3 regions of the Serratia sp. KH_031 genome follow, and region 2 is predicted to be linked to each of the others. Evidence: predicted binding sites of a transcription regulator. Region 2 holds the regulator's gene; each other region holds the start of a gene.
What was found. The regulator Fur, encoded in region 2, represses iron uptake genes when iron is present. The targets are predictions, from matches to a motif close to ATAATAATGAGAACNACTATCAA.

Region 1: a site for Fur is predicted at 1,401-1,423, ahead of sufA (Fe-S cluster assembly scaffold SufA). Genes of this name have one in related genera too.
Region 3: a site for Fur is predicted at 1,639-1,661, ahead of fes (enterochelin esterase). Genes of this name have one in related genera too.

The regions. Positions count from the first base shown of each region.
Region 1 is NZ_CM174496.1:2,270,019-2,273,210, reverse strand. It holds gene sufB (Fe-S cluster assembly protein SufB) at 1-957, opposite strand, end outside; gene sufA (Fe-S cluster assembly scaffold SufA) at 972-1,343, opposite strand; gene AC3ISQ_RS10175 (recombinase family protein) at 1,895-3,192, shown strand, end outside.
Region 2 is NZ_CM174496.1:3,524,357-3,527,548, reverse strand. It holds gene AC3ISQ_RS15800 (beta-N-acetylhexosaminidase) at 1-680, shown strand, start outside; gene fur (ferric iron uptake transcriptional regulator) at 908-1,354, opposite strand; gene fldA (flavodoxin FldA) at 1,668-2,195, opposite strand; gene ybfE (LexA regulated protein) at 2,378-2,665, opposite strand; gene ybfF (esterase) at 2,847-3,192, opposite strand, start outside.
Region 3 is NZ_CM174496.1:1,650,555-1,653,746, reverse strand. It holds gene AC3ISQ_RS07315 (enterobactin synthase subunit F) at 1-20, opposite strand, end outside; gene AC3ISQ_RS07310 (MbtH family protein) at 25-237, opposite strand; gene fes (enterochelin esterase) at 215-1,588, opposite strand; gene AC3ISQ_RS07300 (TonB-dependent siderophore receptor) at 1,832-3,192, shown strand, end outside.

The sequences.
Region 1 (3,192 bases), 1.3 Mb from region 2:
AGACATTTTAGAACCTGCACCTTCACAGAGCGCACGCTTGGTGACGAAGTTCAGAATACCGCCTTCACTTTCGCCCCCCGCGAACCAGTTTTGCACCGTGGAGTATTTCACTTCGGCATCTTTATGCAGGATCACTTCCACGACCGCCGCGTGCAGTTGATAACTGTCGCGAACCGGAGCCGAACAGCCTTCAATATAGCTGACATAACTGCCTTCATCGGCGATCAAGATAGTGCGTTCGAACTGGCCGGTTTTAGCGGCGTTGATACGGAAATAGGTCGACAGTTCCATCGGGCAACGCACGCCTTTTGGCACATAGACGAAAGTCCCGTCTGAGGCCACAGCAGCATTCAGCGCGGCGAAGAAGTTGTCGTTATGTGGAACGACGCGGCCGAGATATTGGCGCACCAGTTCGGGATATTCTTGGATCGCTTCGCCGAACGAGCAGAAAATTACCCCGCTCTCTGCCAGTTTTTCGCGATAAGTGGTGGCAACAGAAACCGAGTCGAAAATCGCGTCCACCGCCACTTCGCTACCTTCGCGCACCGGAACGCCCAGCTGATTGAACGCCGTTTCGACTTCGCTGGTCAGATAATTATTTTCCGTGAGTGCCACACCGGGTTGCTGTTCCGCTCCCGGCTGCGAACCGCAAGCATCGTCGCAACTGCCACAGGACGGCGCGGAGTAATAACTGTAATCTTGATAATTCAGCTTGTCGTAATTCGCTTTCAACCAATGTGGCTCTTCCATCTCCAGCCATGCACGATAAGCCTGTAAGCGGAATTCCAGCATCCACTCAGGTTCGTTACGCTTGGCAGAAATCGCGCGCACCACCTCTTCGTTGATCCCTTTGGCCAACTCATCAGTTGCCAGTTGGGTAAAGAATCCTTCTTTATAGCGACCATCGCTGACCCAAGCCTGCACATCATCGGTTGTTTCTACATTGCTTCGTGTCATGTTGATTGCATCGCTCAAACGCCAAAACTCTCACCACACCCACAGGCATGTTGGGCTTTGGGGTTATTGAATTTGAATATCTGATTCAGCCCATCACGGACAAAATCTACCGTGGTACCGTCGATAAACGGCATCGCTTTCAACGGCACATATAATTTGGCACCGTCACGTTCAAACAGCAGATCGTCAGCAGCAGGCTCACGTGTCAGATCCAACACATAGGCAAACCCGGCACAGCCCGATTGCTTCACCCCGAGTTGCAGCCCTTTGACCTGCGAGTCTTGCTGCATCAGTTTGATAATTTGCTTTACCGCGCTGTCGCTAAGCGCAACGCCTTGCCAGACATTTTCATCTAGGGAAAAAGTACCGACAGTTTCCGTTTGCATAAGATTTACCTCGTCGTGATGCCAACCCAGATACTGATTATCTTCCAGTTACTGACTATGTTAGTGATAACAATTATCACTTCAACCGTTTGTTTTACGCGGGTATGCAGTTTGGCGATCGTTTTCGAACCACCACAGCCGAACCCCAAGTAAGAATGATAGCCAATATCCCTATGAATTTATTGATATATTCGTGCTATTTCGCTTAGTCCACTACGGTCGTTAATCTCCGTTTTAAACATTCATAGAAAATACCTATTTCTGCATGTTGTCTAGATTTAAACGTGCCCCTCGCTGGCTAAAAAACTGCCAGCCCACTCATTTAAGTTTAGTCGCTGCTGGTCAAATTGGGCTTCTGCGCGAGATCCGATAAAAAATCTTCACTTAGCGATTGATCGTTTCAGTGAACATAAATATGATAATGATTATCATTAAGATTGATTCAGGCGTGGATAAATGAATACTTCGTTCAATGCGTGGCTGCTGAGTAAACCTAGTGTGATTTAGAAAACTAAATAGATTAAGCTAGGCAAATGACGAAAGAGGCCCACATGACCAAACGTAAATTATATAGCTATGTCCGCTGGAGTTCTGACAGGCAATCCAAAGGGACAAGCCTCGATAGGCAGACAGCCAAGGCGAAAGAGTTCGCCCACTCCCACAATTTGGAGCTTGTGGAACTGCTGGACGCTGGCTTGTCTGCGTATCGTGGCAAGAACACCACACAGGGGGCCTTAGGCGGCTTCATACAGGCCGTAGAAAGTGGAGCCATACCAAACGACAGCTATCTATTTGTGGAGAACCTCGACCGCCTGAGCCGTCAAGATATCCTAACCGCCAACAAGTTATTTTCCCACCTTCTGGAGCTGGGCCTTACGGTTGTCACCGGGATGGATGGCAGGATATACACAAGGCAATCAGTTACAGCCAATCCTACCGATCTAATGTTGTCAATCCTGCTATTCAGTCGAGCCAATGAGGAATCCGCCACCAAACAGAAACGCGTGTACGGCAATATCGCCGCACTAGTGGAGCGCCACAAAGCAGGCTTGCCAACCACCATTAAAACAGCCGGATCACACGTCTGGTGGGTCGATGCCAGCGGCGACAAGCATACAGCAGTACAACCCCACCCCGCACTGTGGGAAGCTGCTAGGAAGGCCGTAGAGCTGTTTCTAGATGGGTATTCAGCCCATGCTGTGTGTGATTACCTCAATGAGCATTACGACGCCCCGCCTGTACGAGTCACCAAAGCAACCAACAACCCGGACAATCTGGGAAAGTGGTCCTATCCCCTGCTCCGCCGTATGAAAACCTCGAGAACGCTGATCGGTGAACGCACCATTAACGCGGGTGATATTACCTACACCCTAGAGAACTACTATCCGGCACTGTGCAGCCCTACAGAGTTTGCTCTGTTGCAAGACTTGAACGAGAACAACAAGCTAACGCAAGGCCCTAAGAAAACCCGGATCACTTTGCTCTCTGGGTTGGGGGTATTGAAGTGCGGGCACTGTGGGGGCGCTATGACATTCATGATCGGCACTAAAGGAAAGATTCGCTACATGTGCGCCAACGGCAAGGACCGGATCGGCAACTGCAAAGCGTGGTCTATTGGGTTGGATATATTGGAGCGGACATTAGTCCCGGCACTGGTACGCGGCTATATGGATTACACGTTAGGCGGCAATGCCAAGGGTGACGACATCAAGGAATCAATACAGAGCGCACAGGAGGCCCTACAGGCGATTGAGTCACAGATTGAAAACATCACCAACGCAATCACGTTAGGCGGCAATCTGGCCCCGTTGGTTGAGCGTATGGGGGCATTATCCAAAGTGAAGGATTC
Region 2 (3,192 bases):
TTTCTAACCCGGATTACGTCTACCTCGATTTCCCTTATGAAGTGAACCCGAACGAGAGCGGTTACTACTGGGGCACTCGCTTCAGCGACGAGCAGAAGATCTTTAGCTTCGCGCCAGACAACCTGCCGCAGAACGCCGAAACCTCGGTTGACCGTGACGGCAACCACTTTACCGCTAAGAGCGATAAACCGTGGCCGGGTACATTCGGTCTGTCTGCCCAACTGTGGAGCGAGGTCGTTCGTACCGACAAACAGGCAGAATACATGTACTTCCCTCGTGTTCTGTCGGTGGCAGAGCGTGCATGGCACCGTGCAAGCTGGGAGCAGGATTACAAGGCGGGTCGTGAGTACAAAGGTGGCGAAACGCACTTTGTTGATACCAAAACGTTGGACAGAGATTGGCTGCACTTTGCCAACCTGATGGGACAGCGTGAACTGGCCAAACTGGATAAAGGTGGCGTTAGTTACCGTCTGCCAGTCCCTGGAGCACGTGTTGTGGGCGGTAAACTGGAAGCCAACATTTCATTGCCGGGTCTGGGTATTGAGTACTCAACCGACGGTGGTAAGCAATGGCAACGTTACGATGCCAACGCTAAACCAGCCGTGGCAGGCGATGTACAAATCCGTGCTGTTAGCCCGGATGGCAAGCGTTATAGCCGTGCAGAACCCGTGAAAGTGTAATGACTGAATGCCCACTTGCGTGTCGGCGGGTGGGCAAACAGTAAAGTGAGTGTGAGAGGGTAGTGAGTTAGCTGTAAAGCAGTACCGCGTAGAGAGTGCCGCTGCAATTGTAGTATTTCATGACATGATCTTTCCCCCGGTGCTGCCGGGGATTTTTTTGTCTGTAAATCATAGGTATAAAAAAACCGCCTGTTATCGGCGGTTTCTGCATTCTGGCTTACCCAGAATTATCTTTTATTGTGCAGCGAGTCATCTTCAAGGCAGTCACCTGCTTCACAGTGACCGTACAAATACAGGCTATGATTGGTGAGTTTGATGCCGTGTTGTTTAGCGATATCACGCTGACGGACTTCGATAGATTCGTCGCTGAACTCGATCACTTTGCCGCAGTCTAGGCAAATTAGATGGTCATGGTGATGTTGTTGTGTCAGTTCGAACACGGATTTACCGCCTTCGAAATTATGACGAGTCACGATCCCTGCATCATCGAACTGGTTCAACACACGGTAAACCGTTGCCAAGCCAATTTCTTCACCCATATCTATCAGTTTTTTGTACAGATCTTCCGCACTGACGTGATGGCATTCCGGATCCTGTAGCACTTCCAGGATTTTGAGTCGCGGAAGCGTGACTTTTAAGCCGGCCTTCTTCAGTGCAGTATTGTTGTCAGTCATGCGGATTCTGTCCTGTTACTATGCTAAACAAAGTGAAGGCTAAACAAGTTAGGGCGTTGTCGCCTGTAACATCGGTCGGCACAAGAGTTAATTGCGTCTCATTATAGAACCGGTAGCTATAAATAGAAACCGCCGATTGTTAACAAAGAGTCATTAGCATTTTTTGCATGGTGTGCAGCCAATGCGTTGATGAGCGGGATAAACCGTTGACGCAGTCTACCGTAATGACGTGAGAAGTTACAAATTTGTAGCTTCTATTACTTTAATATCTGCTGCCTATGAAAGCCCTGCATTTCACAGGGCTATGGCGTGATTAACCAATAATGTCAGCGAGGCTCAGCTCTTCAGAAATCTGCTTAACCCAAGCATTCACACGCTCATTGGTCAATTCTGGTTGACGGTCTTCGTCGATCGCCAAACCGAGGAAGTGATTATCATCAGCTAAACCTTTTGAGGCTTCAAAATGGTAGCCTGTGGTTGGCCAGTAACCGACGATCGCGGCACCGCGTGGTTCGATGATGTCACGAATAGTGCCCATCGCATCACAGAAGTATTCAGCGTAGTCTTCTTGGTCACCACAGCCGAACAGTGCAACCAGTTTGCCTTCGAAATCAATTTCTTCCAACGTTGGGAAGAAGTCGTCCCAATCACACTGAGCTTCACCGTAATACCAAGTTGGAATACCGAGCAGCAGGATGTCGAACTTTTCCAGGTCTTCTTTGCTGCTTTTGGCAATGTCGTGAACTTCAGCCACATCTTTGCCCAATTGTTTTTGGATAGTCTTAGCAATGTTTTCGGTATTGCCAGTGTCGCTGCCAAAGAAAATGCCTACGATTGCCATATAGCGTATAACCCTTTAGATTCAATAAATTGTGCCGCGATAAGAGCCTGTAGCCAATGTGCGTCTCTTACCGGTAAATGCGTATCATGCCAGAAATTGGCCCTTGGGTTTTATCACGTTAATGCGATACCAAGGAAAATGGTGTTGATCTGGTGTTGTCCGTAACACCATGCCAAACAAGATTAATGTCCCAGCGGTTCGTCCGCCAGTTGCGCCAGTAACATCTGTTCGATTAACTCGCTGCGGCTGATATTGCGCTGATCCGCCAGTTTGTTTAGGGCGTCCACCGCTTCTGCGTTGATTTTCAGCTCTACACGACGTAAACCGCGCACTTTATCGCGTCGTAGCTGATTACGCTTATTGATTCTAAGCTGCTCATCGCGCGATAACGGGTTGGTTTTCGGGCGCCCCGGACGGCGTTCATCTGCGAACAGATCCAGCGTCGTGCGATCCGTGTTTTCTTTTGCCATAGGTAGCGGTACTGCAAGGGAGTTGAGTCCAGGAATACCGGACGATTAACACAATTCGGGTCAATAAACCCTAACCCAAATTTGCTTCCCAATCTGAACCAGAATGGGGGCAAAAATTATAGCGCGCCATCTTACCTTGCAGGTGCTTAAACAACAATGTTTACGCGCTAAGCTATTATCTTTAGCGCGTTTTTTCATCAGCCGGCTTTGACTCTTCACCAAGAAAGCGATTAATAGCGCGTAATACCGCGTCAGGTTTTTCGGCGTGAACCCAATGTCCAGTCCCCGCGACAACATGAGCTCGAGCCTGTGGAAACTGGCGCGCGATATCGTCACGATATTTATCCTGTACATAAGGCGATAACCCACCGCGAATAAATAGGATCGGATGCGGCCAAGCGGGCACGCCCGGCCAGCCGATGATGTTTTCATATTGTTCGATCAGCACGGGTAAATTGAAACGCCACTCGCCATTGTGGAAAGATTTCAACAGGAACTGGATCACACCTTCTTCGTCCAGATACTCA
Region 3 (3,192 bases), 1.9 Mb from region 2:
AAAAGAGAAGATTCTGACACCTCGTTACTCCTGCGTCTGACGTTGTGATGCAGGGCGCATATCCTGCCAATGAGTTTCTAACCAATCGTTACAAGCCGTTCGTTCCGCGGGACCGAATACCGCCAACCAACCGGTCGGAATCGCGCTAAATTGCGGCCACAGGCTGTATTGTAGTTGATCGTTTTGCAGGATCAGGCAAATCTGATTGGCATCATCAAACGGATTCAGGGTTTCCACAAAGGGCTCCTTGTGCGTGAAAAGTGGGGGAAATCAGTGACGCCCAGTGCGCTTGTAAGCCGTCGATCAAACCACCGCGCCAACACAAAGCATCATGACCGCCCTCGACCACTCGGTAATCCACCTCGTGCCCAGCGGTGTGCAATAACTCCGCCATTTGATCGCTGACGCGATGAACCAACTTTTCGTGGTTACCGGCTTCCATAAAAATTTTCAGTTTTCTTTGGCTATTACCTTGATGACCAAAGCGCTGTTGCTCGACCTGTTTAATCAGCCAGCAAGCATCTTCAGGCCAGACTGTGTGTTGTAGCAGATCGCGGCGCGGCCACCAGAAAGATCCCGATTGGCTGATTACCGCACCAAAGCGTTGCGGCCAGTTCAACCCAGCGAACAACGCAGAAAGACCGCCAAAGCTTTGTCCGGCGACCACGGTGTTTTTCGCATTGCTGCTGTACAGTGCCCAAGCCGCCAACTGGGGTAACAGTTCCTCCTGTACCGCCAGCCAGAAATCGTCGTTACAAGGCAGTTCCTGCGCTCGGTGTTTTTGGTCGATGATATCGATCAGCAGATAGGTCGCTTCAGGTAATTTACCTTCACGCGTCAGTTGCATTAGCGGCTCCCACACCGGCATCTGCTGCGCCCAAAATTGGCCATCTAATAAGACCGCCAACGGACGTTCTGCCGGATCGGTATCGCCAGTGGTATATACCCAAACATGACGGCTGTTACCCAAACGCGAGCTGTGCCAGAGATGTCGCTGTAACTTGGCCGGGGGGGCTGGTGTGCAACGCCCGCTGGCAACAGCATAGCGATCAAAATCCTGCCAAGCCGTTTGCTGCGGTGCCTGTGGCATATGTAAGCCTGAGAGGAAATTACCCCCGCTATCCGGCCACGAACGATAAGGATTGAGCAGATCATGAGTCGCGCTGGCAAAAATCTGGTGCCACCAATGGCGCACCGCGTGCATATGGCTATGCGCATCACTACTATCTGAAGTCGTTAAAGGACGATCGTCCAAACAAGGGATGAAGCAGTAACTACCGCGCCAATCGGCTTTCAATTCCGTCTGCCAATACCACACATCCGTGCCTTTCAGTCGTTGCAGACTTTGTGGCGGATTGGGCTGATGGTGGTCGGTCAAACAGTTAATGTGAACCCAAACTCGTTGATAGGCAGAGGTCAATTCGCACCCTTGCGGATCGCGCCAGAAAAATGTGACTTTCCAATTTTCCCCATCCACCGGTTCTACCAACGGCGTACCTCGTTGGGCAATCTTCAGCCACCAGCCAGAACTTCCAACATGTTGACTTACCAATAATCGATCACTTTCGGACTGCTGTTCAGTGTTCAAAACGCCAATTCCTCTGTCGCCCTAACTTTTACCCATAAATGCTAAATCGAATACTATTGATAATTATTTTCATTTGCAATACCGTGTAAAGGCTCGTAAATAGAGCCGGTATTCTTCAACAGGGACGGATGCTGACATTTAGGGTGCTGCCAGCCTTATTCGACCGCACCACAACTTTCCATACAAAAAACTACAACCGCCCTTCCCCTTCAGTGGGAGCGGCAGCAAGGTAGGATATTTCAAATGAATCGGAAGTTATCTCGTTATTCTTTAGCCACAGCTATCGGGTTAGGATTAGGCGCGTCTGCATTTTCTCCCGTCATCTACGCACAGCCCACTGAAACAGAAAACAAAACCACCGAGGAAGACACCATTCTGGTGACGGCAGCCAAGCAAAACCTGCAAGCCCCCGGTGTTTCCACCATTACCGCCGATGAAATCAAAAAGCGCCCTCCGGCACGCGATATCAATGAACTGATTCGCACCATGCCCGGCGTGAACCTGACCGGTAACTCCACCAGCGGACAGCGTGGTAACAACCGTCAGATTGATATTCGCGGCATGGGGCCAGAGAACACGTTGATCTTAATCGATGGAAAACCCGCCTCCAGCCGTAATTCTGTGCGTCAAGGCTGGCGTGGTGAACGTGATACCCGTGGCGATACCGCTTGGGTACCACCGGATATGATTGAACGTATCGAAGTCATTCGTGGGCCAGCAGCGGCGCGCTACGGTAACGGCGCGGCGGGCGGCGTGGTGAATATCATCACCAAGAAAGCGACTCAAGAATTGCACGGTACATTGAACGCTTACTTCAACGTGCCACAGCATAAAGAAGAAGGCTCCACCAAACGTACCGATTTCAGCCTGACCGGACCACTAAGCGATACTCTGAGTTTCCGCCTGTTTGGCGGCTACAGCAAAACACAGGCCGATTCCCAATACCTCAATGACGGCCATCAGTCCGAGCGTACCGGCAGCTATGCCGATACCATTCCCGCAGGTCGTGAAGGGGTGATCGACAAAGATATCAATGCCATGCTGCATTGGGACTTTGCACACCTGCAATCGTTGGAATTCGAATACTCCTACGGCCGTCAGGGCAACCTGTACGCGGGTGATACGCAAAACACCAACACCAACCCGTTAGTGAAAAGCATGTACGGCGAAGAGACTAACCGTATCTACCGTGAAACCTACGGCATGACCCACCGCGGAGCTTGGGACAACGGCATCAGCACCACCAACTACCTGCAATATGAACGCACCCGCAACACCCGTCTAAACGAAGGGTTAGCCGGTGGCACCGAAGGGATTTTCTCGGATAACGGCTACAACACGATTCGTCTGGATGATTTCTTGGCGCACAGCGAAGTTAGCATTCCATTCGATGTTGTGGTTCCGCAAACCGCCACGCTGGGTACCGAATGGAACCAGCAAAAAATGAAAGATCCGTCGTCCAATACTCAGGCCATGTCTGGAGGCAGCATTCCAGGCATCGACAGCACCAATCGCAGTCCTTATTCCTCAGCCAATATTTTCTCGCTATTTGCTGAAGACAACATGGAGCTGACCGACACCACTATCCTAACGCCTGGGTTGCG